Regions from separate parts of the Longicatena sp. genome, predicted to be linked through region 2. Evidence: predicted binding sites of a transcription regulator. Region 2 holds the regulator's gene; the other holds the start of a gene.

Region 1 (15,805 bases), on a different contig from region 2:
TTTATGTAGTATATCAGCCATTGCTTCATACGAAGACCATGAAGATACAAGGCAGTGAAGCTTTAATGCGTTGGAAAAGTGAAAAATTCGGCGATATTTCACCTATTGAATTTATCCCTGTTTTAGAATCCAGCGGCTTGATCATCCAAGCTGGAAAATGGATTCTGGAGCAAGCGATTGCCACTTGCAAAGAGTGGAGCAATCTTATAAAAGATTTTGTCATGAATGTTAACGTATCGTACTTACAAATATTAGAAGATGATTTCGTAGAAACCATTCGCAGCTTATTAGCAAAATATGAATTAGCTCCGGAACATATCGTTATAGAATTGACTGAAAGCTATTTTGTCACCGATATGGGGCCAATACGGGAATGCTTCTCCACTTTAAGAAAAATGCATATCCGTATCGCCATGGATGACTTTGGTTCTGGTTATTCTTCCTTAGGAATGTTGACACAGGCACCTGCCGATATTGTTAAAATTGATCGTTCCTTTATCAATGCCATTCATACCAATCCGTTTAATCTCTCTTTTATCAATGCTGTCATCTCTTTATGTCACAGCATTGACATTGAAGTTACCGTAGAAGGGGTAGAAGAAAAGAACGAGTTGGATACCGTCTGTACGCTGCAAGCCGATACCATTCAAGGATTCTATGTCTCTAAACCAATTTCGAAAGCAGCCTTTCACAAACAATATATCACAGCCAAACAGTAAAAAAGCTGCATTGCACTGTAAATAAAAACAGAAATGCAGCTTTTGCTTATAATATTTTAGAACGATGCTTCAATTGCGCTATAAACTCATCTTTTTTTACCGGTGAGATAAGTATTTCTTCCTGCTCATGCGCTTCATTCACATAAGTGATATCCAAGCGATCATTTGACAAAGCCACGGAGGAATAAGATGCCTGTGTTTCTTCAATACTTGTAATCGCAAAATAATGTATTTTCTTATGACAAAAGCAGGCACTTTTGATTTCTAAATAATCTTCCTGAAATGCATACCATGTATCAAAGGTTGCCCACAGTAATAAGAAATCTATACAAAAAACAGCCAGTAACTCTATGGCATCCAGAGCGATATCCTTTTGATGTATCACCAAGCGCAGCATCATAAATGTACAAAATGCCATAAAGATCAACGCCGCTATCCAAAACGCACCTATCTTTGACTTTACTTTCATAAATATCTACCTCTTTTATAACCTATTATACGTGATTCTATTAAAAAAGAAAAGCCTTACAACCAAGAGAAAAAAGAAAGAAAGGGATGCACATGCCAGCTCTTAAAACCATCGCGAAAAAGCCTAAATGCTTGATAATCCTATCAGTTTTTTGCATATGCCTGCTGCTTATGTTTCTATATCAAAATAACAAGACACCAAAACTTGTTTATCCGACTGAATACCAGAATATCTTAGAACATATGGAAACAGAGGATATAAAACAATATAAGAAAGACAAGGAACGATTAAAAAGCTTAATACAACAGACACAAAAAGACATTGCGCATTGTCATCAAGTAAAAAAGAAACTATCTACACTTGAAGATCAAAGCAAGGAAGCCGAGCGTGCCATGTATGATGCGATGGATAAAGCTTTATATGTAGGAAAATTCATCTGTAAAGTTAATACTTGTCAGGGAAATCCTGATGATCCAAATTATAATGCTTTCCTTAATGCTACAAATCATCTGGTTGCTATGAAGAAACAGCTGGCAGATGCCAAAACAGCCTTAGCTAAGGCAAAAGAAGAAGCAGAGCAGCTGACACATTATAAACAATTACTACGTCATATGGAAAAGACGCTAACTCAATTGCAGAAGAAAACCAGATAAGCAATGGCATAAGCCGATGTAATACAAAGGAAAACTAGCGCGGTTTTCCTTTTTTGATGTACGCTATTTGCTAAATGAGCTTAGACTGCCATAGTACTCCTACTTAAGATAACAGCAAAGCATTTTTCTGATTAAAAGCTTACAATATGAATGATAAACTGTATCTTAAATGAAAAAGGCTAGTTGATTATGAACTGCATACATTGAAAAAAGGAGCAGATTGCTCTACTCCTTCACCTATAAGATCTTATTTTGTTTTTTCGATGATTTCAATAAAGCTGTCTGCTTTTAAGCTAGCTCCACCAATCAATGCACCATCGATATCTGGGCAAGCCATATATTCAACGATGTTGTTAGGTTTTACAGATCCACCGTACTGTACACGTACATTTTCCGCAGCTTCATCACCATACATGACACGAACCTGATCACGTACGATAGCGCAGCAGTTCTGTGCATCTTCTTTTGTAGCAGATTTGCCAGTACCGATTGCCCAGATTGGTTCATAAGCGATAACCATGTTACCAACACATTTTGGACATAAGTTAGCCAAAGAACCACTCAACTGTTCACGGATAACTTTTTCCGTTTCACCAGCATCATACTGTGCTTCTGTTTCACCAATGCAAAGAATTGGTGTGATACCTGCATCAATTAAGCGTTTTGCTTTTTTGTTTACGGTTTCATCAGTATCCCCAAACATCTGACGACGTTCAGAGTGACCGATGATACAGTGTGTAACGCCAACTTCCTGCAGCATAGGTACAGAAACTTCACCTGTGAAAGCACCTGTATCTTCAAAATGGCAGTTTTCAGCAGCTACGATTAAGTTTTTAGCACCTGCAACAGCTGTAGCTAATGCAGTATAAGGAGCGCCGATACCATAGGTAGCGTTGTCACTTGCCGCAACACCATCTACAGCTTCCATGAATTCTTTTGTTTCCTTCATGGTTTTATTCATTTTCCAGTTTCCGACAATAATTGGTTTTCTCATGATTTATTTTCTCCTCTAATGTTTTTTATTTATCACTGATAACAGCGATACCTGGCAGTTCTTTACCTTCCATATATTCCAAAGAAGCTCCGCCACCGGTAGAAATATGAGAGAATTTTTCAGCGAATCCTAACTGGATTGCCGCTGCTGCAGAATCTCCGCCACCGATAACTGTTGTAGCTCCTGGTAATTCAGAAATTGCTGTACATACTTCCAAAGTACCCTTAGCAAATGGTTTCATTTCAAATACACCCATAGGTCCGTTCCATACAACAGTCTTAGCACCAGCTAATTCATTCTTGTACAGTTCAATAGATTTAGGTCCGATATCTAAGCCCATGTAATCTGCAGGGATGTTGTCATTGTCAGCAACAACTGTGTTTGCATCTTCTGCAAATGCATCAGCACATACATGATCAACTGGCAGGATCAATTTACCTTCAGCCTTAGCTAAATATTCTTTTGCCAATTCCAGCTTATCTTCTTCTACTAAAGATTTTCCAACATTGTAACCCTGTGCTTTCAGGAATGTATAAGCCATACCGCCACCGATCAGAACTTTGTCTGCTTTCTTCAGCAGGTTGTCAACAACAGCAATCTTATCAGATACTTTAGCACCACCGATGATTGCAACGAATGGACGTTCTGGAGTGTCAACAGCAGCACCCAGCATCTTTACTTCTTTTTCTACTAAGAAACCTAATGCGTTAGGTAAAATAGATGCAATACCAGCAGTAGAAGCATGTGCACGGTGTACGCTACCAAATGCATCTTCTACAAACAAATCACCTAAGCTAGCCCAGTATTTAGCCAATTCAGGATCATTTTTGCTTTCGCCTTTTTCATAACGAGTATTCTGAACAACAACGATTTCTCCATCGTTCAATGCTGCAACAGCATCTTCCAGTTCTTTTCCTCTTGTTACTGGTACGAAAGTAACTTTAGTATCAACCAGTTCACTTAAACGATCAGCTACACAACGCAAATCGTTTTTTGCTTTGTCTTCTTCTGTTTTTACTTTACCTAAGTGTGACATCAAGATAACTTTTGCATTGTTTTCAATCAGGTATTTAATTGTAGGTAACGCCTGAATGATACGGTTGTCATTTGTAATTTTTCCATCTTTTCTTGGAACGTTGAAGTCGCATCTTACGATAACGCGTTTTCCAGCAACATCTAAATCTTTTACAGTTCTCTTTGCCATTGTAAAATCCTCCTTATGTAACGGTCTTATTATACCACTAAGAGCCTTATTCGTAAACGTATTTTGCGAATTTGCGAATAAAATCACAATTTCTTAACAAGAGAAGATAACGCCGGTAAATTCTGAAAAATAACCACATAAATAGTATTTTTGTTAACGCTTTTATAGTATAATATGGATATCAAACATTCATAGCAAAAAATTATGGTTATAAAAAAGAGGGATGTATATGGATGAGTATAAACATAAAAAAGAGGAATTGATGAATCTGCTGGTACAGCATAGCAATGCGGATATGGATGATGAGTTTCAGCTGGCAAATGAGCTTCTGACATTAGGGGAAGCGCATAAAGATACCCATGCCATCGCCTTTGCCCACACCTTTCTAGCCGATTACCATCTGATGATTCGTGAACATGAAGCATGTCTGAAACATCTGCATATTGCATTAAACCTGGGAGAAGAATATCATTACACTGATTTATTACTACGCAACTACACCATTGCCGGTTTGTATTATAATTCTCATTTTGATGAAGTAAATGCTATTCAAAACTTATTAAATGCCTATAACTTAGCGGAGAATGAAAAAGATCTGCATCAAAAAATGGTAGTTTTAAACAATATTGCCACGATGTTTTTTCAAAAGGAAGATTATCAGGAAGCTCTGTATTATATTAAGATGGCATATCAAACCTTCTTGGATAAGAAAGCTACCATTATGACACATGCCGATCTGTTGGTTATCTTAAATCTGATACAGTTAGAAATCTTTAACGAACATTTAGATAAAGCCATAAAACGTTATCAAGAATATGCGGCGAAACTAGTATCCTTTAAAGCTTCGCCATTGTCGACACATGTCATTCGTTTATGTGAATTGTACCTTGCCAATGCCAGCAAACGTGTCGATAGCGTCAAACGAATTGCTGATTATTTCAGTGAAAGCAATCTTCATAAACATAAAAACCGGACCTATTATTTCACCTTCTACTGCGATATCTTTGCCATCCTCCTACAAATCAAAGATCAGGAACGAGCAGAAAAATATTTACAGTATATGGGAGAAATGTGTCTGGAGGATGATGTCGAACAACAGTTGCAATTGCATCGTAATTGGATTCGCTATGCGGAGTGTTTCCATTTAGAAAATGTCTTAATTAATTCCTATAAGCAATATTATATGTTACAAAAATTGGTTGAGGATATGACAAATAAGACAAAGTCAGAAAGTATGAAAGAAAAGATTAAAATGAACCAGATCATGAAAGAGCGTGATCGTTTCCGGAATGAGAAAAATCAGTTAGAGGCGCAGATAAAAATTGATGGTCTCACCCGACTGTTTAATCGTTCTTATTTTAATTCCCTGGTCTGTGCGATGCATAAAAACCCGCATGTATCAACAATTGGTATCGTGGTAGCCGATGTGGATTATTTTAAAGAATTCAATGATTATTATGGTCATCATATGGGGGATAAACTGTTACAAAACGTTGCCCGCTGTATGGATGAAAACGGCGATTCGCGTTTCTTTGCTGCACGTTTTGGCGGTGATGAATTTATCACCTTATGCGTAAATATCACAAAGGAAGATATCTGTGAATACCTCGATCATATCTATGAAGAACTTGATCAAATCGGCATGGAGCACAAGATGAATAAAGCTGCTGAAAAAGCGACAATTTCCTGTGGCTTTACGATCTTTCAAAATGATGATCTATTCCGTTATGAAGATGCCCTTACCATGGCTGATGCTGCATTATATAAAGCAAAGGCTGCCGGTAAGAATCAATATAAGCAGTATTAAAAGCTCTTTAGAGCTTTTTTATTTGATGTCATTTGCATTAAAATAAATAGCAACGAAATCATCGCGTTTTATATTTTTAAGATGTATTGATGTTACCGTAGGATGTTATAAACATCCTGAGGATCGTATAAACAATACGTATAGGGTAGTTCTTCTTCACTGACAACTCCCCATTTTGCCCATGCAAAATCAACACCGGCAGCTTTCGCACAAAGGGCATCGTTGATAGAATCGCCAATGAATAGTAATTCTTGCGCAGTCAAATTTGTTTGTTCCATAATGTAATATAAAACATCCGGTGCCGGTTTTGTATGCTTTACCACATCCTGCGTACCAATACTAGAAAAGGCTGAAAAGATATCTGCATCAAACATAGATTGCAATTCTAAAAAAGCCGTTGTATTTCGCGAAGTGGCTATTCCTAATGCAATCCCATCGTCCAGCAGTTGTCGTAAAAGTTCTTGGATACCTTCAAAGATATGCGTATGTGAAGAAAAATCTCCACACTTTCCAAAGCATAGTTCTTCAAATTGCCGTTTACAGCTTTTCGGTATCTGTAAATAGGCTAGGTTTTCCTCATCACTCATATAATAACAAGGAATAAAAAACGCGTAAGGCTGCTTCTTACGTTGAGGAAACATGGAGCTATATCCCTTTTGTATCATCGCAATCATAGCGGAAGAATCAAGTAACGTGCCATCACAATCAAAGACAATCATTTTATACATGTTATCACCTCATAAATAAGAGTGGCAGTATTGCTGTAACGCCTTCACAACGCGGCATTCATCCTCACCACAAATTTCAAATAGGATTTCTTCATCTTTATGAATACTAAGTTCCATTATTTCTACCATTCTTTTCGCATTCGCACATCGATTTTGGCAATATAGTTTTATATCACTTTGATACATTCTGGCAAATTGTGCTAATGCTGAAGCCGGCCTGGCATGAATGCCCATCATCTTTTTTACTTTATATGTTAATTTCTGCATAGTTTCTCCTAATCTTATCGCTTTGATAAAAAAGATGCTGATATGATTATTGAAACACTTCTTTCACATCAGCATCCTTTGTATAATTATAACTTAATCATCATGTGTATTAAAGTAACCTGCTTCAGGTAATGGCCCAATCGTCTTAATATTGATACCATAGTCATAGGCAAGCCGCGCTGCTAAAATTTCTACTACCGGCGCATATTGTAAGAATACAAATGGTGTTTTTAAAGGTTCAAAAGCCAAATCACATGGATGTTTGCTGTCATTGCCAATTACGAAGGCATCGCCTACTTTGTCACGGACATAACGAATCAAACCTTTGGTAATATTTTCATTGTGGCCATCATCGAAAATGATGACTGCATGACGATTTGTATACCCCATGGTAGGTCCATGCATACCATCATCCATATCATAACCAACACACAAGAATCTTCTGGCAATCTCCAAAACCTTTAAAGCGCCTTCCAATGCTGTACCATATAATGTACCGGCACCATAGATAACAAATCCATCCTTATTCATCAGTTTCCATTTATTCCGATCAAACCATTCCATCGTTTTGTCACAGATTTCATGATGCATATCAGCCGCTTTTTGAGCATCTTCCAGATATTTTGCATACTCTGTTTCACTTAATGCCTGGCGCTTTAAGCCGATTTCCATGGCAATGATCATATGCGTAAATACAGACATACAGTAACCGATCGTTCGACAGCCAAATTCCTCATTATCTGTTTCCATCAGAACATGGCAGCCACTCTCTTTTGCCAAAGGTGTTTCGGCACTTTCTGTAATTGCTACTGTCGCATAACCAAGTTCTTTCATTTTACGCTGTGCGATATTTACCAAAGTAGAAGTACCACTTTGCGATGTGAAGATGTATAAACCATTTGGATTAAATACCCGTTTGGCTAAAAAGATGTTGGGCAATATTGCTGTAGAGGCAATGCCACTTGCGGTTTCCACAAACTCCTTAGAAGTTTGACAGGATGTATGGCTGGTTCCAGAGCCGATTAAGATAATTTCATTTATGGTGGATAAGCGATCACCTAAATAATCAAACATATCTTTTGTTAATGCTTTCCTTTCCTCTAAAACTTTACGTACGGGATTAGGAACACGACGAATTGTATCAATAAGATTCATTAGCTACTCCTCCTTTTGCTATTTCAGCACAATATTTTTAAAAGATACCAATATATTTTCCGACGATGCCAAGCACCATAATGATGGCAATTAATGTTGTCGGTTTGATGTTCTTGTTTAAGAGCTTAAAACAAGCAAGGGTCAATAACAGTGGCAATAAACAAGGGAAAATGGTATCAATCATTTCCTGTATCTTTAATTCACTGCCATTCATGGTAAATACATAACCGATCTGTACGGAAACCATTGTCGCTGTCATTGCTCCTACGGTCATAAGTCCGACAATGCTGGCAGCTTTGGTGATAAAGCTCATGATACCACTTTCTTCAGCCTGCAACATAAATTTAGACCCCATCTTAAAGCCGACATAAGGCAATAAGATACGACATGGTTCTGCCAATAGATTAAATAAGACTAAGAATACAATGGGACCCAGAATATTGCCATCCTTGGCAAGACTTAAGCCGATTCCCATGGTAATCACACGCCATGTACTTTGAAAAATAGAATCTCCGATGCCGGCAAATGGTCCCATTAAGGATGTACGCACAGCTGCAATTGAAGCTTTATCAAACTCCTTATCCTTTGCTGCCTGCATTTCCATAGCCGTATTTAGTCCTGTGATGAACCCACCGACGACCGGGTTTGTATTAAAGAGTTCATAATGTCGTTTATAGCCTGCAATACGTTCTTCCTCAGTATCGTACATCTTATTGATGACAGGAATCATGGTCCATAAATATCCCATAGCCTGAAATTTTTCCCATGTATACACTGCATTAATTTGATGTGAACGTCTTGCTACTTTTGCCATTAATTTGCCATCTTCTTCATTCAAACCAAATTTCTCTCTAATCATCGAATAATTCCTCCTCTCCCTCATTTACTGTTGGAGATGTTTCACTTACCGTATGTCGTTTACTGAATTCACCCTCAAAGAATAAAACGATGACAATAATGACACCAAGTAAAGCGATTGACATCAAAGGCATACCACAATATGCTGCCATGATAAATCCTAAGAAGAAATAAACAGCAAGTTTCTTTTGCCACATCATCTTTAACAATAAACCAAAACCGACTGCACCTAACATATTCGCTGCTACCCCCATGCCATCTAATAATGTTTGTGGTAAACTGTCGATAAAAGCACTCATGACATCAGCACCTAAGAAAACAGCAAGTCCACAGATGGTACCATTAAAGATTTCATAGGATATTGAAACTACTGGGAATATTCTTTGCAAAGCTTTCCAATTGCCTTTTTCTACTTGACGTTCCACATATGGTGTAAATAAAGAACGTATACCAATGCCTGGAACAAATAGCATTTGACAAACGATAGATGCCGGTACTGCTAAAGCAATTGCTGTTTCAATACCTTTACCAAGTATAATGGCATAAGCTGCCCCAACAGCTGTTCCATGAATGGAATCCGGTGGCACTGTGCCGCCGATTGCCATAACACCCATAAATACCAATTCCAATGAAGCCCCTACCTGTACTCCTGTTGTAATATCCCCTAAAGCGATACCCATTGCCGTACCGACAACAAGTGGTCGTGTGATCATCGGATTACATAACCAGACATCCAAGAAGTCCAGTAAACAAACAGTAACTCCGACAAGTAGTGCTTGAACGATCATACTTCAACCTCCTCCTCTCGTAAGTATTTATCGATACTGATTCTATGTTCCGTAGGAACCATACGTAATTCTACTTCATCAACTCGTTTGCGCAGTTTCATCAAATCATGTAAATCATCGTTGTCTAAACATACAGCAGCCGCTATCATCTTTCCTCCTTCCTTATTTTTGACTCCACCAATATTCACACGATGAATCTGATCTGTCATACTGACAAGTCGTAAGGTATCCTGAATAGTTCTTGTGATAAGAAAAATCTTGATCTTTGCTGCCTTTGGGTTGTTAAGAAGAGCAGCTGCTTCATCAATCGTCTTAACCGCCAGTTTCACACCAGCCGGTTTTGCCATCTTTAACGCAAGCTTGCTCATCTCATTTGTCGCAGCCTCATCATTGGCGATCAGAATTGCTTCCGGTGCCACTGCTCCAACCCAAGTCACAGCCACCTGTCCATGCAGGAGACGATCATCAATCCGACAAAGTTCTACCATAATTTTTCATCCTCGATTCCTTTATCAATCGCATTATGTACTCTTTGGTAAGTAAACAAAAGCATATTATCCTTTGCATTTTGAATTACCTGTAAAAGCTTTTCTTCGATATCCCCTGTTTCATTCGCCAGAATCAACTCTAAAACAATAGATAATGTCATGCCTGTCAATAGAAATACATTAGGATAAACACAGAGATGCATCAGCTGATTATGAACACTGCCACCATAGATATCACACAGAATGATATATTCATGTGTGTTATCTTCGGCGATTTTTTTCTTCAACAGCTGATAAATATCTTGTGGCGAGTGATAGGTATCTAAACCATAAGCATCCACTCCTTCAATATCACCTACGATCATATTCGCAGCGCTTAGCATACCCTCGGCAAGTGAGCCATGAGAAGCTAATATTAAATTCTGCAATGTTTCTACCTCCCTTCTTGTTTTATGTCCTTCACCTATGATAAGCAAAAAGCGTGCCAACTTTATACAAAGTCACACGCTTATAACATTTCCCCGATGAATAGGAGAGATTTCTTGGTTTAGAAAGTTTCTAAACAAATGCTGAGAAAGGATCATTCAATACTATCCCACAATTCGTTGACACTCTCGTCCACTTCTTTGACACTATCACGCTGAAAGATACATTCATAGATATAGCCGATTTCCGACACCGGTATTTTCACATTGTAATGCTGTTCCACATCATGGAATGCTTTTTTAACAATGCGTATAAATTCCGTTTGTGTTTTTTCAAAAGTTTCTAAATGTTCAAATTTCGTCACATTTTTATTAATAATCAAGCGTTCTATCAAACAGCTGATGTGAATATACAGTCCCAAAATGACACTGCTGCTTAATTTCATATGCAATTCTTTCTGAATTGTCTTAATAATTTTTTCTACACTGTCAATGATTTTATCACTATCTAAAATCGTTAAGTAACTCAACAGATTATCCATTGAGAAATTTTTGATCATATTTTCATTAAAGGTTTCAATCTGATCCGGCCGCATGATACTTTCAAACACGGAATTCGTCTTTTCCACACTTTTCTGTTCGATCATCTCTTCCAAAGAGATGAACGGCACATCAAAGATTTTAGGATCTTTCGTTCCGACTGTAAATAGGACATTATATTTTTCAAAAACCAATGATGTCGTACCGGATTTCACTAATGAATCATAATCATAGGGTATCATGGCGATCGATACGGTCTTAGGTAAAGAATCTTCCATTAGCTTACTGATTTTTTCAGCTGTGCCAATACCCGTTTCGCATACTGCTAAAATAGCATCTTGTTTTTTACGATTTTTTACAAATTCATACCGATATTGATTGCGATGACTCGCTTGCTTTAAGATTTCCTGAATCGGCATCTCTTCCAGTATCATACTGCCAATATCTAACGCTAATTTTGTTGTGACATTGTTGATGATACCAATATCCATACGCTTCATGCCTTCCATTTTTTGATGAATCGCTTCTAAAGACCCCATATCAACCATAACAATTACTTCATTATAATTTTCTTTCCCTTTGATGTATTCACCTAATTTTTTTACCGTATCATTAAAATCACTTTCAATCGGCATATCAATTGCATCAAATATCCGCTGTTTCAATAATTGATTTGCCACTTCTGCTATGCCGCTTGCTATCGCGTAGCCATGGGCAATGATAACAGCAGGTATTGGAGAAGCAACCATCTCACGGTTAAAATAACGGAAAAAGAGAAATAAATCTAAATAACCAAATGGACCCGGGGTAAAACTTAAGGCATCTGAGATGAGCTGCCAGATATCACCTATGACATTGTATTCATTTGTGTATTCATTATGGATACGATTTTGAAGTTCTTCAGCTTCCTTGCGATTCTGTATTTTCAGTTGATTAATTGAAGAAAGGCTTTGCATATAATCGTTTAGAAAATGTACGATCATTGAGATTTCGTTATTTGAAAATTTCTCTAAATCATATTTATGAATAACAATATTCATGATATTGGTCAATAGATGATTGATCATATCCAGCTTTGGAGAATGATAGGTATGCTCAGTAAATAAAGAATCGATATATTGTTCCAATTTCAGACAGCAGCTATCTAAATAAGCATTCAGATCTTTTTCATATGCATGCAACGTATGGAATTTGTGAATCAGATATGCATTAAAATTATATAAGCGACTATCTTTATGGATGCTCAAAAACATATCTTCACTGTGAATCATCGTGCGATCATCGTAATCATACAAGGTGACATCTTTTCCGGTACTTTCTAATAAATCACTTGATAAATCATATATATGCAAAGAGACATCATCCATATCCTTTTGATTTCGTAAGAATGCTTTGGCGACACTTGCGCGAATGACATTTTTCAATTCCCCGATATTTCCTGTAAACGTATGGCGTTCTAATGTACGGAAGACAAGGTCAGACATGGAAATTTTACGTTGAATATGTTTCTCTTCTTCTTGAATTAAAAACTGTAAAAGTTCCCGTTTTTCTTGAAGAGGGCGTTCTGCTAGCGAAGGCACTTTCACAATAAGCGGAATTCTTCTTAATAATGTTTTTAAGAGGACTTCATCCGGCTGTTCCGTGGTGGCAAAAATCAATCGTGCATTTGATACATACCAAGTATCATTATCCCCCACCATATGATATATGCCTTTATCCATAAAAAGAAAGATTTTTTCCTGACATTCCGGCTTTAACCCATGCACTTCATCCATAAACAAGATACCGCCATCCGCTAAAGCCAATAACCCTTGGGTATCTTTTTCCGCACCGGTATAAGACCCCTTCTTATAACCAAAAAGATTGGTCATCAACATCTCCGGATTGTTTGCATATTCACTACAATTCATCGTCATAAAACGGCTGTCTTTAGACAGTATTTCCATCTCAACCCCATATTGGTACATTAACTGTGCAATCAGGCTTTTCCCGGTTCCCGTCGGTCCTTGTAATAAGATGGGAAGACCATGCTCCGGATAGCTAATCGCTGCTTTGCATTGTTCCACCACATAGCTAAGACTATCATTTGCTCCGATTAGGTTATGAAATGCATGCTGCTGTTTTTTTGCTAATATGTTCTTTAAATCTTCAAGCGTTTCATACAACTCCGCTTTCAATATAACGCCAAAGCGGTTTTCTAAACTTTTTCGCCAGAAAAAATATACTGGACGCGTATTCGTTTTAATGACGAGACCCTTTTGTTGAAATTCACTCATATAATGAGAAATCAAATTGCGGCTGCATGCAAATTGCGCACTCAAAAAGGATGAGGTAAGGGGTTCTAATCTTTCTTCCTGCCAATGCAAATCCTTCTCTAATTGCTCGCATTCCACTTGTAAGGTTTCCTGTAATTTCTCCCGAATATCCTTATCATTCATACGTATATTCCTTTCTCCTAACGAAAAGGTTGGTATTAAAAGCACCCCCAATATACATATCACGTATATATCTTTCTTGCATTATACCTCCTCTATATAACATATACAATGAGTTTTTAGATACCTTTTCTAGTAACCTTTACTTTTTCAAAAAAATGAATTACCTTTTCGTATTCATCGTGTGCAAAGCAGAAAGAAAAGACCACTTCTTGCAAACATATTGTTTGCGTCAAAGTGATCTTTTTACCTAATTATCTTACATAGTTGATTATGCCAGAATATAACGTATGGTTATTTGACTTTAGCATCAATCGTATTATCCTTTACGACAACATCGTGTGCGCCGCCTTCTACGATAGATGTAGAAGATACAAGTGTAATTTTTGCTTTTTTCTGTAATTCAGGAATCGTCAAAGCACCGCAATTACACATGGTATGTTTTACCTTGCTTAACGTCAGATCGACATTATCCTTCAATGCTCCCGCATATGGAACATAAGAGTCAACACCTTCTACGAATGAAAGTTTCTTACTTCCTCCCATATCGTAACGCTGCCAGTTACGTGCTCTGGCACTGCCTTCACCCCAATATTCCTTCATATATGTACCATTGATGGTAACCTTCTTTGTCGGTGATTCTTCAAAACGAGAGAAATAACGACCTAACATCACGAAATCTGCTCCCATCGCCAATGCTAAGGTAATATGGTAATCGTGTACGATACCACCATCGCTACAAATAGGAATATAGATACCTGTTTCTTTATAATATTCATCACGTGCTTTCGCAACTTCAATCGTAGCTGTAGCCTGTCCGCGTCCAATACCTTTTTGTTCACGGGTAATACAGATACTACCTCCGCCGATACCGATTTTGATAAAATCGGCACCTGCATCTGCTAAGAAACGGAAACCTTCAGCATCCACAACGTTTCCGGCACCGACTTTTACGCTGTCACCATAATGATCACGAATCCACTTTAAAGTGATTGCCTGCCATTCACTGAAGCCTTCACTTGAGTCAATACATAATACATCTGCACCTGCTTCTACCAAGGCAGGAACACGCTGTTCATAATCTCTGGTGTTAATACCGGCACCAACTAAATAACGTTTTTGGCTATCTAACAATTCATTTGGATGTTCTTTATGAGAATCGTAGTCTTTACGGAATACGAATGCTTTTAAATGCTGTTCCTCATCAATGATCGGCAACTGATTCAGTTTATGTTCCCAAATTAAATCATTTGCTTCACTTAAAGTACAGCCATCTTTACCATAGATCAGCTTTTCAAATGGTGTCATGAATTCACTGACTTTCATTGCTGTATCCATACGAGAAATACGGTAATCACGGCTTGTGATAATGCCTACAAGTTTTCCTTCCGCCGTCCCATCTTCTGTTACGGCCATCGTCGCATGACCTGTTCTTTCCTTCAGATCCAATACATCCTGTAAGGTAGCATCCGGACGAATGTTGGAATCGCTGTAAACAAAACCTGCCTTCGTCATTTTTACACGCTTTACCATTGCGGCCTCATCTTCTACGCTCTGAGAACCATAGATAAAGGAGATTCCTCCTTCTCTAGCTAAAGCACATGCCATACGCTCCCCGGATACAGACTGCATGATGGCAGATACCATTGGGATATTTAACGATAATGCAGGTTCTTCCCCTTTTTTAAATTTTACAAGAGGTGTTTTCAATGAAACATTTACTGGGGTACAATCAGAGCTGGAATATCCAGGTACCAATAGGTACTCGCTGAAAGTACGAGAGGGTTCTTCAAAATAATACGCCATAGTTCACATCTCCTTTTCTACTCAACTTATAAACTTTCCCGATTTATAATTGATATTTTAATACATTATAATGATTATCTGTTTTGAAGTCAATATAGTTTTGAAAAGATTTTCATTACCAGAGGCAGATGGTAAAGTTCTACCTTTTCACTCTTTTCTAACATGTGGCACTCTTTAAGGAAATGGGGATGATTATTGAAACATCCATTCAATAGGAAAAGGACAGCACAAAGGCTGTCCTATATCTACAGGTTAAGGATGTAACTGGGCATATAACTGACAATAGGTTTCAGCACTCTTTTCCCAGCTGACATCTGTATTCATAGCATTGCGTACAAGAATCTTCCAATCTTCTGGACGGTTATAGTATACATCTATTGCATTATACATAACCTGTACCATTTCATCTGAATTATAGTTCGCAAAACTGAATCCATTTCCAGTCTTATCAAACTCATTATACGGAGTT
Region 2 (15,805 bases):
GCGGTTTGGATACCGATCGATGACTATCAAAGCTATGATGCCTATCCGGCTTTCTTTAAGGATACCTTGAAACAGTTGGATGATGAGCGGATACAAACCATCGTGACAAGGCTTGCGAAAGAATGTGAATGATGAAAAAGGAGAATGTACCGGGTAAGCATTTGTAAAGCACTTGATCAATGATTTAAAGAATAAAAAGATATAATTAAAAACATGAAAAGCACGTGATGAGCAAGCGCATAATCAATCACGCAGCCAATAAAGCAATCACAGAAGGTTAGGAGGAAAGAATCATGGAATACTGGGATATCTATACACAAGATGGCATTTGTACTGGACGCAGGGTAAAGCGTGGAGATGCGATGGCAATAGGAGATTACCATTTGGTCATTCATCTGTTGATTCTTGGTAAAGATGGTCGTCTGTTGTTACAAAAACGTTCAGATCAAAAAGAAAGCTTTCCCGGCTATTGGGATTTTGGCATAGGCGGAAGTGCTGTTAGTGGAGAAAATGCCCGGCAATGTGCACAGCGCGAGTTGCAGGAAGAATTAGGCATTTATATGGATTTTCAACAACGTAAGCCGGTTTTGCGCAGCTATGGACAACATTCCTTAGTAGATTTCTTTACCATTGATTATGCCGGAGGATTAGCAGATCTGACATTGCAAAAGGAGGAGGTCAGTGGTGTTTGTTGGGCAGATTTAGAAACTGTGCATCTGATGTGCAAACAGGGAATCTTCATCCCATATCAGCCACATTTGCTTGCTTTATTGTTAGACATGCATAAGCAGCAAGGCTTGCATTGTTCATCATAATATATCGGAAAGCTAAGTTTTCTTGCTTCTTTTTATTAGCACTATGAGATACGTATGACAGTACGTACAAGCCGTAAAAGTTCAAAATGACAAATTCTTCACAATTAAAAAAATTTGTGGTATACTAACAGAGGTGATGAACATGACAGAGAAAAATGTGCCAAAGGCTACGTTGCAGCGCTATCCGGTGTATCTGAAAGCACTGCGGAAACTGAAAAGCTCAGGAGTGGAAAGGATCATGTCCAAAGAGCTTGCCAGTGTTGTGAATATTGAACCAACGACGATTCGCCGAGATTTTTCCTTTTTGGGAAATCTGGGGAAACAAGGGTATGGTTATGATGTCAATAAACTGATTGAAATATTCAACCAGCAGCTTGGCATGGATTTCGATGAGAAGATCATTTTGGTGGGGGCAGGTAATATGGGCCGCGCTTTGATGAAGTATAATAAATGGGATTATGTTGTAGGTGAGATTGCCTGTGCATTTGATATTAATCCTGATCGCCAGGGTGTGCGTTTCGGTATTCCGGTATATGATATCAGTGAGCTGGAACAACGCATTCCGGATGGCTGCCGTATCGCCATCTTAGCCATCAGTGAAAATATTCAGCAGACGGTAGATCGTTTAATTGCCTGTGGCATCACAGGTTTGGTCGATTTTACCCATGTGCATATACAAATTCCAAAAGGGGTTGTATTAAAGAGCGTAGATGTGGTATCATCTATACAGGAACTTGTTTTTGAAACAAACAGTTTAAATGTAGAACGTTGAAACAGGACGATGCCTGCTAACGATGCATAGCGAATCCGGGATGGTGGAAGCCGGAGGCATACGAGCAAGCGGAGAACACCTGTGGAGTTGAATCGGAGAATAGAGTAGACGATTCCGCGAAAGGATGGCGTTAAGATCCGATAAGCAAGATGTCTGTCAGCAGAGGTATTTCTGACAGGAATCAGGATGGCACCGCGTAACTAACTTACGTTCCTGAAAGGGAACGTTTTTTTTGTTCCCTTAATGAATAAAAGGAGGAAATGAAATGTTTGAATTTATGACCATTCGCGAACTATATGAAATCGTATTAAGCGCATCTCATGTAGAACTAGACAGCTTGGAATATGTACAGCTGCAAGGTTGGATACGTACAAATCGCTGCAGCGGTAAATTAGGCTTTATCGAATTAAATGATGGTACGTATTTCCGCAATGCACAATTAGTTTATATGCAGGAATTGAAAAACTTCGCGGAAGTAGAGAAATATCCTACCGGCGCAGCTATTACCGTAACCGGGAAATTAAAATTAACACCAGATGGTAAACAGCCATTTGAAATTGTAGTAACAGAGGCTGTTTTGGAAGGTGATTGTGATCGTGATTATCCATTGCAGAAGAAACGTCACAGCTTTGAGTATATGCGTGAGATACCACACTTGCGTCCTCGTGCGAATTCCTTCTATGCCATTTTCCGTCTGCGTTCTGTATTGTCCATGGCCATCCATGAGTTCTTCCAGAACCAGGGCTTTGTCTATGTACATACGCCAGTCATTACCGGCAATGATGCAGAAGGTGCGGGAGAAACCTTTACAGTTACCACACGTGAAGATCAAAAGTATGAAGAAGATTTCTTTGGGAAACACGCTTCTTTAACGGTATCCGGACAATTGCATGTAGAATCCTTTGCGATGGCTTTTCGAGATGTGTATACCTTTGGACCAACTTTCCGTGCCGAAAACTCAAATACGACACGTCATGCCAGTGAATTCTGGATGATTGAACCGGAAATTGCCTTTGCGGACTTAGAGGATGATATGGATCTTATTGAAGATATGGTGAAATATTGTATTGATTATGTCTTGGAAAATGCACCGGAAGAAATGAAATTCTTTAACAGCATGATTGATAAGGAATGCATTGAACGTATCACCAAGGTACGTAACAGTGAATTTAAGCGTATGACTTATACGGAGGCGATTGAGCTTTTAAAGAAAGCCGATGTGAAGTTTGAAAATAACAAAATCGAATGGGGCATGGATCTGCAGAGTGAGCATGAACGCTACTTATGTGAGAAAGTAGTCAATGGCCCGGTCTTCTTGATTGATTATCCAAAGGATATCAAAGCCTTCTATATGCGTGTCAATGAAGATAATAAGACGGTTGCGGCATGTGATTTGTTAGTGCCAGGCGTTGGCGAATTGGTTGGCGGAAGTCAGCGTGAAGAGCGTTATGATGTGCTAGAAGCGCGTATGAAAGAAATGGGTATGGAAACTGACAGCTTACAATGGTATATGGACTTGCGTCGTTATGGCGGTTGTAAACATGCCGGCTTTGGCTTAGGCTTTGACCGTATGCTGATGTATTTAACAGGCATGCAGAATATTCGTGATGTTGAGCCATTCCCACGTACACCAAGAAATTTGATTTTCTAATCGTAGAATAGACTTTCACAGGGTATGTGAAGGTCTTCTTTTACAATAGATGATACAAAGGGGTAAGAAAGGAACAGAATATGATACGTTTAGCAACAAAACAGGATGCCGCAAGCATATTAGCAATTTATGCTGAATATGTATTGCATGATAGTGCAACTTTTGAATATGAAGTGCCTTCCCTTACGGAATTTGAACAACGTATGGAAGTGATACAACAGGTATATCCATATCTGGTCTATGAAGAGGAAGGAAATATTTTAGGCTATGCTTATGCGCATCGTTATAAGGAGCGTGCGGCTTATCAATGGGATGTGGAATTAAGCGTATATGTCAATAAGGATGTTCATGGAAAAGGTATTGGCAGTATGCTGTATAAAGTATTATTTATTTTATTAAAGAAACAGCAGGTACATCATGCATATGCCTGTATCACTTCTCCCAATCCGAAAAGTGAGCGTATGCATGAGCGGTTAGGATTTCAATTAGTGGCTAGATTTCCTCATACCGGCTATAAATTTGACAAGTGGTTGGATGTTGTTTGGATGGATAAAGAATTACTTTCACCAGGTGTACCTCAACCAATCGTGCCATTGGCATCCTTCATTGAACAATTGCCAAAGAATCTAAGCGAACTTTTAAACAAAGACAATGAGCCTATAAAATAAATCATAAAAAGAGCAGCTTGCATGGAATGATTTCTAATGTGACCTCCAAAAGTTAGACTTAAAATCTAACGAATGAAGGTTGCATCCTTCCTGTAGCTGCTTTTTATCTGTTTGGGGTTTTGTGCCTTTCCTTTTTAAAAGGTGATTCTTTCATGGGGTTTCCAATATGTTAGCCCAATTTGTCAAAAGTTATTCTTTCATGAGTTTTTTAATAGGTTAGTCCAGCTTTTTAAAGGTATCCTTTCTTCGCGTTACCAATACGTTTATCCAATTTCTTTAAAAATTATTCTTTGATAGGCTTTCCGATATGCTTGTCCAATCGCCATTGCGGCGCACTGCCATCATCTGCCCAATATTCATCCAAAGAAATAATTTTATCCTGTTGTAGCTTCAGAAAGGAAACAACATGATAGGAAGCAGTTTGATCTTTTGGATAAACAAGTGTAACACTAATGATCAAATCATCAAGTAACTCTACTCTTTCTACGACCCCATCCCAATCTCCCGGATATTCGCAATTCGCAATAATATATTCATCAAGCGTAAATAGTTCATTGGTACAATGCCAACAAATCCTCGCATCCTGATGAAAATAGTTTCTGATTTCCTGCTCATCCTGTTTTAGGACGGCTTTCCAAAATTCATAGATGTTCATAAGATAACTCCTTTATCAATTATATAGATATAGTATGACATCAGAAAAGCGATAACACAAGGGTAACAAACGATTGTTAGAATAGCAACTGCTTTTTCTATTCACTGACCTCATTCATATAAGCAGTTAACTTGCGAATGAATGTTTGATAATCTTGACAGTTGATGAGATCTTTTAAAAAAGCCGGTTCACTAAGAATCTCAATCAACTGATCAAAGATCTGGGCAAATATTTGTCTGCTGTCATCATGTACGCCTAGTAAGGTGACAATATGCACCTCATGCACTCCCCATTGCATACCATCTGGACAAAGGACGACACTTATAAAGCTTTTTTTAGCGTTATCACCAAGTGAATGAGGAACGGCAGCGTCCTCAAAGGCGGTGCTTGACATATGCTCACGAGCAAAGACATCCTGTGTAAAGGAAGCTTCGGCATAATCCAGTGCAATCGCATCGTTACAAAGCTTTTGAATGAGCTGGGTACGATCTAAGTGAACATCCGTATAAAATAAGCGAGGATCAAATAAATCAAATAGAAAATCTTTCAGCTTCTGTTTGTTTTTTTCGGATAACATCTTAGAAATGGTAGTTTCCAATAAGGCCATATCTTTATTTGTAAGAAATGGATGAATTAACACATATGGCTGAGGAAATCTTGCCTCTACTGTTGAAATAATCAAATCTGCATGCAGCATGTTGGGCTGATAGGAAGGCATAGAAACGGCATATTTTATCGTTATCTTATCTTCAAAATGACGGCTGATCTTCTCTAAGGTATGTTGATGAATGCTGTAATAATCGGCATATAAAAAGAGAATCGTTAACTTGTTTTTTGATTGCACATTGTTTTCAAAGTAACTGCCGATGTGAAAAGAAATAAAGGTAATTTCATCCTCATTCAACACTACATCATAATTTTCTTTAAACTGTTGGGCAATATAAACGGCAATATCATAAATCAAGGGATACGTTGCCTTGATCTTAGCGGTCAATGGATTTTTGGCATAATAGTTATGTGCAACACGATTAAACAGATTCTTAACATGGATGGTGAATTTCGCAATAAATTCTTCATCAAAGGCATCCAGTAAATAGCGCTCTTCAACATTGTGAATCACGGCATGGGCGATATCAATATATTTCTGTTCAATAAAAGATGAAATATTAGAGCCATTAATAAAAGAATAATCAATCATCGTTGTATTGTTCGAGATAATAAGCGTCAAATTATAAACTTCAGCATCATTCATATGGATTTGATAGTTTTTCTCAATATACTGTTTTATTTCCTGTGCCACAAGATATTGTTGTGAATCAAGAAACGGTGTGAAATCGACTTGATCATTTAACTCACAGGCATTACGGATACGATCAATCATGACAATAAGATGCAATGCCGTATTATTTAGTGTATAATCATTCGCAAATACATTATTGCGTGAAAAAATATCGGCAAGATTTTTACGGAAATCCCAAAAATGATAATGATAAGTCAATAAACGCACTTCATCTTTTAAGACAAAATTATCATACGTATCACTGGAAATTAAGCGGCTCATTAATCGCCGTTTATCTTTTTCACTGCCTTCTAAATATAACAAATCATGATCTCTGCGTATGGTTACATTACAGCTAGAAACAATCTTACGGATACTGCGAATATCATTTTCAATCGTAGACTCACTTACAAATAATTCATCCGCTAGATCAAATAGATCAATACCATCTTGTGAAGAAATAAGTTTTTGAATGATCAGATTTTGCCGTGTTTGCGGGGTTTCCACATTTTGACTTCCTTTTTCCCGATAAGCTAAATATTGCTGAGCACTGTTTAATCGATACCCTTTATTTGATGATATTACTAAAGGACTTGTTTCATTCTCATTTAGTGAACTGACATATTTACGTATCTGACGTGTGGAAACATGAAGCAGTGAAGATAGCTCACCGGCAGCTACCCAATGTTCATAATGGTGCCAGAGATAGTCTAACAAGATTGAGATATTATCCTTCATATGTCTATTCACTCTCCTATGCAAGGCCCCCAGATACTCTTCATCATTATATATGTACACGATAAGTATAAAGTATAAGTAATCTTTGCTCAAATTAAAAAAGTTCCTACTGCACGGAACTTTTCTGATTTGTCTTGTTATACTGTGTTCGCTATACTGAGGGTGTGATAAGGAAAGGAGGACAGTTATGTGATTGGCAAATATGAAAAAGAGATATATCGTCGCTGAATATGACTTCAGACAAGTACGGGAATACTTTGATACATCTCTCTTATATCATAACACCAATCCAGATAAAAATCATTCATAATTATAAAGGAGAAGATCATGAAGAACATTTTATTAGTTTGTGGCACCGGTGCGAGCAGCGGTTTCATGGCCAAAAACATTCGCCAGGCAGCGAAAGCTCGCAATATTGAAATTGGCGTAAAAGCTAGAAGTGACTCTGTTGTAGAGGATTATATTGAAGATATTGATCTATTGTTGGTAGGACCACATCTTAGCTACATGCTGCATGATTTAGAGGATATTGCAGATCCATTTGGTGTTCCTGTTCAGATTATCCCCAAAGATGCATATGGGGAATTGGATGGCGATGCCGTTCTTGATTTTGCTTTACCTTTTCTAAAAGATGAGAAAACGCATGAACGTTAATGGTAGAATGCTTGCTTAATAAACGATGGTATCGTAGGAATGTTTATGAGCAGATACGTTAGAAATAATTCCCTGATGAACTATATACATTGGATAAGATTGCCATAGCATGTTAAATTAAGCAAGCGGTTATTTTGTAAAAGGTGATTAAGAAATAGAATCACGAGGAGAAAACATATGAAAAAATTCATGGATTGGATGACAGATAAATTCGCACCGAGAATGAATAAGCTCGCAAGAAATCCGTGGATTGCCTCTGTCCAGGAGGCTATCCTGACTGCGATGCCTATGATTTTTATTGGTTCATTTACGACCGTATTGACCGCTTTTGGCGGCTTGATTGAAGGATTTCCGGATTTTAGCCCACTTTCTACTTTTTCCCTGGGCTTATTATCCTTATACTTAGCATATTTAGTACCATATCTGCTGATGGAAAAGAAACGCCATAATAAAACGAAAAAAGAAGCAGGATTGGCTGGTATCGGATTCTTTTTGATGTTAGTATCTCCAACCTTTGATGAGGCAGGAAATATTTTGTTTCAAAGTTCTACTTTAGGAAATGGCGGTATGATTGCAGCATTGATTGCCGGCTTGTTTGTCGGTTTTGTGATGAATGCTTTTTCTACTCATTCCTTCTTTAAGGAAGACAGCGCTATTCCAGATTTTATCACCGTATGGTTTGATACATTAATTCCGATACTGATGATTTTATTTGTTGGCTGGCTCTTTACTTTCCAGCTCCATATCAGTATCTTTGATTGCATTTATACATTATTCTCACCAATCTTAAAAGCCGGTGACAGTTTCCTTGGTTTTGTAGTCTTATACTTTGTTGGATATACCTTCTTATACACGTTTGGTATTTCTACCTGGGTCATTTATCCGATTGAGTCGGCATTGATCCTGCAAGGAATTGCGGCGAATCAGGCAGCGGTAGCAGCCGGAAATGCTGCCAGTGTTATCAATGCGGATGGAGTATCTTATTATTTTACGCTTGGTGGAGGCGGCTGTACCTTGGCTTTAGGTCTTATGATGTTGTTTATGGCAAAATCGAAAAAGTGTAAGGTCATCGGAAAAGCCAGTCTGGTACCAAACTTATGTAACATCAATGAACCATTGGTATTTGGTGCACCAATCGCCTTTAACCCGATTCTGATGGTACCGATGTGGATCATTGGTTTACTAGCACCGGCCTTGACCTGGTTTGCCTTATATTTTGATTTATTGCCTAAAGTAACGACTTTATTCTCCTTCTGGTATTTGCCTGGACCTATTTGTTCCTATGCTGTAGGAGGTATGGTTGGATTGATCTTTACCTTATTTATTTTCGTCTTATCTTGGATCATCTATTATCCATTCTTTAAGGTATACGATAAGCAATGTGTACAGAAAGAAGCAGAGGATGAAGCACAAAAAGCAAAATTAGCAGCACGTAAAAACGCAAGACAGGAAACAAACAATGCATAAGAAGGAAGATTTATTATGGATAAAACAACGATTGAACAATTAAATAGTGCTGCGATGCAGATTATTCTGCATGCCGGGGATTGTCGGAATTTGCTCAATGAAGCAATCAATGATCTGTTAGATGATAAAAGTGAAGAAGAAGTAAAAGACAAGATCATGCAGGCAAAGAAAGAAATCACGAAAGCACATGTTATTCAAACGGATATGATACAAAGCTCAATCAATGAGGAAGAGCTGCAGACAACCTTATTATTCACCCATGCACAGGATACGCTGATGACTATCAACAGTGAAGTAAATCTGGTACAAAGCATGATTCGTCTGTATCGTAAGTTGGAGAAATAAGATGAAACGTAAAATTACAGGATTTCCGAAAGACTTTTTATGGGGTGGTGCCATTGCGGCCAATCAAGCAGAAGGTGCTTGGAACATTGATGGGAAAGGACCCTCTATGGCGGATATTGAAATCCTTCCAGAGCAGTATGATCGCCATAAGGTAGTCGGATTTGCTCATACTGCCAAACAGATAGAAGAAGCATTAGCGGATACCAAAGGCTATTATCCACGCCGGCATGGCATTGACTTTTATCATACGTATAAAGAAGATCTGGCATTGATGAAAGAAATGGGGTTTACCTGTTTTCGAACATCCTTTAACTGGACACGCATCTTTCCACAAGGAGATGAAGAACAGCCAAATGAAGAAGGTTTAAAGTTTTATGATGATTTGCTGGATGAGATGCTGAAAAATGGTATAGAACCAATCATGACGGTTTCACATTATGAAATGCCTATTCATCTGATTACCAAGTATAAGGGCTGGTATGCCCCTGAAATGATTGATTTCTTTGTGAAATATTGTAACGTGCTATTTGAACGTTATCATAATAAAGTACACTATTGGATCCTATTGAACCAGATCAACTCTTTACAGAGCTGGGGAGAGTTTGCCAGTTTGGGAATGGTGCAGGATGGTTATGAAGATTGGGAAAGTGCTAAATATCAGGCAACGCACCATCAGTTTGTGGCATGTGCTAAAGCCACACAACTTGCCCACGCCCTTGATCCTTCCTTGCAGATTGGAATGATGTTGGGGGATGATGCCTTATATCCGGCAAGCTGTAAACCAGAGGATGTCTTTGCCAACACCCAGCAGATGCAGATGAGTTTATACTTTTATTCCGATGTCTTATTACGCGGAGAATATCCGGGTTATGCGTTGCGCTATTTTTACGATCATGATATCCATGTGATGATCAAAGAAGAGGAAGAACAGCTGTTAAAAGAGAATACCGCAGATTTTCTATCATTTTCGTATTACTTTACCCGCATCACAAAGGCCAAAGATCCTACCCATCCCAAAGAGAACCCCTACTTAGAAAAATCTATCTGGGGCTGGGCAGTGGATCCATTAGGATTTCGCAACTCATTAAATTTGTATTGGGATCGTTATCAAATACCAATTTTTATCGCTGAAAATGGACTGGGTGCATTAGATGAGGTCGTAGATGGAAAGATTCATGATCCTTATCGTATCGCCTATTTACAGACACATATTGCGGCGATGAAAGAAGCCATTAAGGATGGCGTACAGGTGTTTGGCTATGCATCTTGGGGACCTATTGACATCATCAGTTGTTCGCAAGGGGAAATGAGTAAACGCTATGGATACATTTATGTCGATTTGGATGATCGTGGACATGGCAGTGGGAAACGACTGCGTAAAGATTCTTTCTATTGGTATCAACATGTCATAATGACAAATGGAGAAGATTTGTAAAGAAAGGGACGCATACAATCGTCCCTTTGCTTCAACATGAACATAGTATGAACAATATGTGACAAGGAGAATTGAAATGAAACAAGTAAAAACAGGATTTCCGAAAGCTTTTTTATGGGGAGGCGCCATTGCGGCAAATCAGGCAGAAGGAGCATTTCTAGAAGGTGGGAAAGGATGGAGCGTTGCGGATATCTTAAAAGTACAAGATGCTGGTGATTTGAAAAAGAAATCAAATAAAGAAACGAGCAGAAACGATATTGATTTCGCTTTACAGGATAAAGAAGGATATTATCCTAAACGCTATGGGATTGATTTCTATCATACTTATAAGGAAGATCTAAAGCTTTTAGCAGGGATGGGATTGAAAACATTTCGCACTTCTATTAGCTGGTCACGTATCTTCCCTAATGGAGATGATTCTCAACCGAATGAAGAAGGTTTACGCTTTTATGATGCATTGCTGGATGAAATCATAAAAAACGGCATGGAGCCCCTCATCACTTTATCGCACTATGAGATGCCACTGCATTTGGCAACACACTATCAGGGCTGGTATAATCGTAAGACGATCACTTTCTTTGTGAACTATTGTGAAACCGTTATGCGTCGGTATAAAGATAAGGTAAAATATTGGATCGTAGTGAATCAGATCAATCTGATACATCATGAATCTTTTAATCATCTCGGTATTCCCAGTGATACAGTAGAAAACCTTATGGAAGCAAAATACCAGGCCATTCATCATGAATGCACAGCAAGTGCGCTTGTCACTAAGCTTGCCCATCAGATCAATCCAGACTTTCAGGTAGGGATGATGGTATATGATGGATTGAGTGAACCATTAACATGCAAACCAGAGGATGTTTTTGCGAACATGCAGCGCAATCAAAGAGAATATTTCTTTACCGATTTATTGCTAAGGGGAGAATATCCGGGCTATATGCTGCGCTATTTTAAAGAGCATAACATTCATTTAGATATCCGTGAAGAGGATGAGCAAGTATTAAAAGAGCATCCGGCTGATTTTCTTGCGTTATCCTATTATTATACATGTGTATCATCAAAAGAAAGCAATGACAAACAAGATATTAATGATGATGGGGCCATCGTAAATCCTTATATTGATGCAAGTGAATGGGGCTGGGGCATTGATCCTCTTGGATTAAGAACCGTATTAAATTACTATTATGATCGTTATCAAAAACCAATCATCATCGCAGAGAATGGTTTTGGCACGTATGATGAAATCAGCAGTGATGGAAAGATTCACGATGAACGCCGTATCGCTTATTTACGTGAGCATATTCGCAATGTGAAGGAAGCTATCATGGACGGGGTAGATGTGATTGGTTATTATCCATGGGGACCTATTGATATTATTAGCTGTTCATCCTCAGAAATGAGCAAGCGCTATGGATTTATTTACGTGGATCAGGATGATTATGGAAATGGCAGTAAGCGTCGTATCAAGAAAGATAGCTATGACTGGTATCGAAGTGTCATTGCCAGCAACGGGGAAGATCTATAAGTGTTTCCCTTTCGTTTGATTGCCTGTGATATTGATGGCACATTGAGCATGGACAATACATTATCATTGCGCAGCGTACATACCTTACAGAAACTACAACAACAAGGAGTTTCAATCGTGCTATGCAGTGGGCGCAGTTATCCGGATGTGTTAAGTTTGCGAAATCAACACTTGCTGGCTTTGGATATGTTGTTATTAAACGGCGCAATGCAGGTAAACGCAAAAGGGCAGATTCTTCATACGACTGCGATAAAAAAACAAAGCGCAAAGATGATTCTTCAGATGCTGCAAAAAGAACCTATCGCAATCGGTTGTTATGATGAGACCCATATTTATTCTTTAGAAGAAGAGGATCGGCCTTCCTTTCAAAAACACTATTTGCAAAGTTTCACGGATACCACACCGGTGATGTCTTGTTTTAAGACGATTACGGAAACAGACTTACCTAAAACCATTTTAAAAATAGAACTTTTGGAAAAGGATGAAGAAAACCGCCAACGCTTACAAACACGACTATCCACCTTGCAAGAGGTAAAGGTAACAACTTCCGGATGGGATAATTTGGAAATCACTTCGCCGCTAGTATCGAAAGGGACAGCTTTACAAATCTATGTTGCTCAACACGGTTTCACAAAAGAGGAAGTTTTAGTATTTGGCGACAGCGAAAATGATCTTTCCATGTTTTCCTGTTTCCCTAACAGTGTTGCTGTAGCAAATGCCTGTACGCAAATAAAAAATGCTGCTCGTTATCATTGTAAAGAGGCAAAGGAAGATGGGGTCGTACAATTTCTTGAAATGCTTATAAAACATACTGTTTAAGTACAGTGTGTTTTTTTTTGACAGCAAATGTTGTAGAGCCACCTGCATAAGGAAAAGATAAAAAGTAGGATATTTGTTTAAATTTTCATTGTTTTCGCAATCGTTTCTGAAGACATTCTTGCGAAATTGTGATATTTCCATAAAATGATTGTGATAAAAACAAATATCTTCTATAATAGATACGGTGATTTTATGGAAGAATACATATTGAAAACAAGAGAAGATGGAACGACGATTACCGTGCGTGATTTACAGCTGAAATTGTTAGAGATGCTGAAAGATATAGATGTTGTATGCCGCAAGCACAAAGTCCAATACTGGCTGACAGGTGGCAGCTGCTTAGGTGCTGTACGTCATAAAGGCTTTATTCCTTGGGATGATGATGCGGATATCGGTATGCTGTATGAGGATTATCTGAAACTGTTAGAAGCCGTTAAGGATCTGGATCCTAAGAAGTACATCGTACAAAGCTTTGAAACACATAAGGAATACAATGTGTTGATTCCGGCGATGAAGATTCGTTTAAAACATACGTATTGTGAAGAATACAATGCGTTATTAAAAAACAAATGCAAAGACAGTGATGGCATTTTTATCGATGTTTTCATCATTGACTATGTGAGTGAGAATCATGTAAAAGATTTTGTGTGTCGCTGCCGCAATGGAATCTTGATGCTCTTGATTGCCGCATTGGAAAATCTACATATCAATCCATTGCCATTAAAGAAACGCTATGTGCGAAATGCGCGTAAGTATGGTAAGCAAAATCAAGACAGCCCAATGATCGGTTTTGATCTGACATGGTGCTTTAATTCTTTCTTCCATCCGGTCGTATATCCAAAGGAAAGCATTTTTCCGATTCAGTATGTCCCATTTGAAGATACAATGCTGCCAATACCAAAGCGGCCTAAAGATTTGTTGGATGCAGAAGTATCCGTGAATCATATGAGCTATCCGCCGAAAAAAGATCAACAGCCAAAGCATATTAAGGATATTGCATTTTAGAAACGATGACGTAATGACTTTTTCATGCTTATGAAAATGCATAGCATGGAGACGATATTTCTTATTAAAAGCTAGCTTATGGTAAAAATAAAATATCGTAAAACATAGTAAAAATTGTGAGGAGGTAGAAGACATGGCATATGTACCAAGACAGAGAAGATATAAAGTGCGCTGGAAGGTAGTGGCTCCACTGCTTGTTTTAATTGCGTTGATCGTGTATCTTTTAATTGGCATGTTTCTGCCTTCCAATCATCAAGAAGTAAAGAAATTCACGGTGTGTGGATTGAATGAGGAACAGACGATCAAAGCATTGCATAAGACAAGTAAAGAAACGATTAGCGTTTCGGATTATTTGTATTATGGAGAATCTTTGGATTTGTATGAAAAGAAATATTCACCGGAAAATAAAGATACGTTGAGTGGGAAAACCGTTGAATTAAAAAACATTTGTGATGGAAAGACAATTTCGATGACAATGGAAAATACAGTTGATCAAAAGATCTTATTAGATGAAATACCGGAAGGATATTATGAGGTTTCCATCATTGATAATCTAGTAAAAAAGCGTGTGATTTTTCAACAGCCTTTAAAGGAAAATGCATTTTATACGGCACAGCGTAAAGGAAAGGTCAATAAAGTTTCCTTAATTGCAGATACGCAGCTGTTAAAGGATTATCAGATCACCCTGGATAAAAACTATCTTTTCTTACAAGTAACTTCACAGACGCCGCGCAAAGGGGATATTGATGTGTTGATTGATCCGTTTGGAATGAATACGGATTTAACGTGGTTGCCGGATGAAGGCTCAAAGGTCAATGGGTTAAATGAAAATGATGAAATGTATAAAACAGCGGTTTTAATGAAAAAGGAATTAGAAGAAAAATATGGATTGCGTGTTGCCATTACAAAGGCAAGTAAAGATGAAAAAGGGAAAGCCTATGGCAGTGATGGCCGTTTAGCAAAAGGTTATAAGCAGCATGCAAAATATTATTTGTTCTTACGCTTCAGCAATTATGCCAACGATACGATTCGCGGCTTTGAAATAGCGCATAGTTATTATTCCAGCAAGACACTTGCCAGGAATTTGACCTATGGTGTACATAAGAACTTAAAAATGCCACTGTCACCGATGTATACTGGTTCCGATGCCGGTATCGTTACCGGGTTATTGGCCGAAGGGGCAGATGGTAAAACGATATATGATACGAATTTATATTTAAGAGAAAGTGGTGGAAGAGCAACACTGGCAGGGAAATACTCAGAAACAAGTCAAGAACAAAATGCTGATTTTGTGAATGCCAATGGCATGCAGGGATTAGAAATTGACTTTGTCTATATATCAAATAAAGAAGATGCAGCGCTGTGGAAAAAACAGAAGAATGCGATTATTAAGGAAACAGCGCGCGCTTTTGCCGAGGGAATCAATGCCGACAACACCACCAGATAAGGCGGGTGAAACAAGATGAAGTATCAAATTCATAAAGGAAGTAAATATTTTGGGGCGAATACGGTATTTGAGGATATTCAATTTGAAATCCGCAATACTGAAAAAATCGCGATTGTGGGAAGAAACGGATGTGGTAAAACCACCTTATTAAAAGCCATTGCCGAAGTAGAACCGTTGGATAAAGGGGATATCCATAAGGAAAACAATCTGACAATCGGTTATTTAGCACAGACGACGTTTGAAAATGAGCATGCCTGTGTCAAAGAAGAATTGGAAACAGCCTTTGCGAAGGTAAAACGCATAGGTAAACAGCTGGAAGAAATCAGTGAGCAGATGGTATACGACCATAGTGAAACCATCTTAAATAAATACGCCAATTTGCAGCAGCAATATGAGGATTTAGGCGGTTATACATACCATAGTGATATGATGACTGTCTTCACTAAGTTTGGGTTTCAGGAAGAAGATTTAAAACGTGAAGTTGCTACATTTTCCGGAGGACAGAAAACCCGATTGGCCTTTGTCAA

The links. The regulator Rex, encoded in region 2, represses fermentation and respiration genes when NADH is low (regulators of the CRP and FNR family bind a similar motif). The targets are predictions, from matches to a motif close to GTGAANNNNTTCAC.
Region 1: the regulator Rex is predicted to act here: its motif matches at 4,113-4,126, upstream of AC1VS3_RS06690 (phosphoglycerate kinase).

What each region holds. Positions count from the first base shown of each region.
Region 1 covers NZ_CEVYEL010000023.1:7,319-23,123, forward strand. Annotated here, with positions in the region: gene AC1VS3_RS06670 (putative bifunctional diguanylate cyclase/phosphodiesterase) at 1-719, shown strand, start outside; gene AC1VS3_RS06675 (PH domain-containing protein) at 766-1,188, opposite strand; gene AC1VS3_RS06680 (hypothetical protein) at 1,359-1,841, shown strand; gene tpiA (triose-phosphate isomerase) at 2,089-2,835, opposite strand; gene AC1VS3_RS06690 (phosphoglycerate kinase) at 2,861-4,039, opposite strand; gene AC1VS3_RS06695 (GGDEF domain-containing protein) at 4,269-5,846, shown strand; gene AC1VS3_RS06700 (HAD family hydrolase) at 5,939-6,574, opposite strand; gene AC1VS3_RS06705 (HPr family phosphocarrier protein) at 6,584-6,841, opposite strand; gene AC1VS3_RS06710 (SIS domain-containing protein) at 6,935-7,996, opposite strand; gene AC1VS3_RS06715 (PTS system mannose/fructose/sorbose family transporter subunit IID) at 8,034-8,855, opposite strand; gene AC1VS3_RS06720 (PTS mannose/fructose/sorbose/N-acetylgalactosamine transporter subunit IIC) at 8,848-9,642, opposite strand; gene AC1VS3_RS06725 (PTS sugar transporter subunit IIB) at 9,639-10,130, opposite strand; gene AC1VS3_RS06730 (PTS sugar transporter subunit IIA) at 10,124-10,558, opposite strand; gene AC1VS3_RS06735 (sigma 54-interacting transcriptional regulator) at 10,711-13,533, opposite strand; gene AC1VS3_RS06740 (IMP dehydrogenase) at 13,825-15,336, opposite strand; gene glgA (glycogen synthase GlgA) at 15,589-15,805, opposite strand, start outside.
Region 2 covers NZ_CEVYEL010000012.1:44,815-60,619, reverse strand. Annotated here, with positions in the region: gene AC1VS3_RS04305 (NUDIX hydrolase) at 1-132, shown strand, start outside; gene AC1VS3_RS04300 (NUDIX hydrolase) at 294-815, shown strand; gene AC1VS3_RS04295 (redox-sensing transcriptional repressor Rex) at 958-1,587, shown strand; gene asnS (asparagine--tRNA ligase) at 1,853-3,238, shown strand; gene AC1VS3_RS04285 (GNAT family N-acetyltransferase) at 3,319-3,906, shown strand; gene AC1VS3_RS04280 (hypothetical protein) at 4,190-4,561, opposite strand; gene AC1VS3_RS04275 (BglG family transcription antiterminator) at 4,659-6,578, opposite strand; gene AC1VS3_RS04270 (PTS sugar transporter subunit IIB) at 6,906-7,232, shown strand; gene AC1VS3_RS04265 (PTS sugar transporter subunit IIC) at 7,410-8,699, shown strand; gene AC1VS3_RS04260 (PTS lactose/cellobiose transporter subunit IIA) at 8,715-9,044, shown strand; gene AC1VS3_RS04255 (glycoside hydrolase family 1 protein) at 9,046-10,479, shown strand; gene AC1VS3_RS04250 (glycoside hydrolase family 1 protein) at 10,556-12,007, shown strand; gene AC1VS3_RS04245 (Cof-type HAD-IIB family hydrolase) at 12,008-12,826, shown strand; gene AC1VS3_RS04240 (LicD family protein) at 13,019-13,831, shown strand; gene AC1VS3_RS04235 (N-acetylmuramoyl-L-alanine amidase) at 13,965-15,278, shown strand; gene AC1VS3_RS04230 (ABC-F family ATP-binding cassette domain-containing protein) at 15,294-15,805, shown strand, end outside.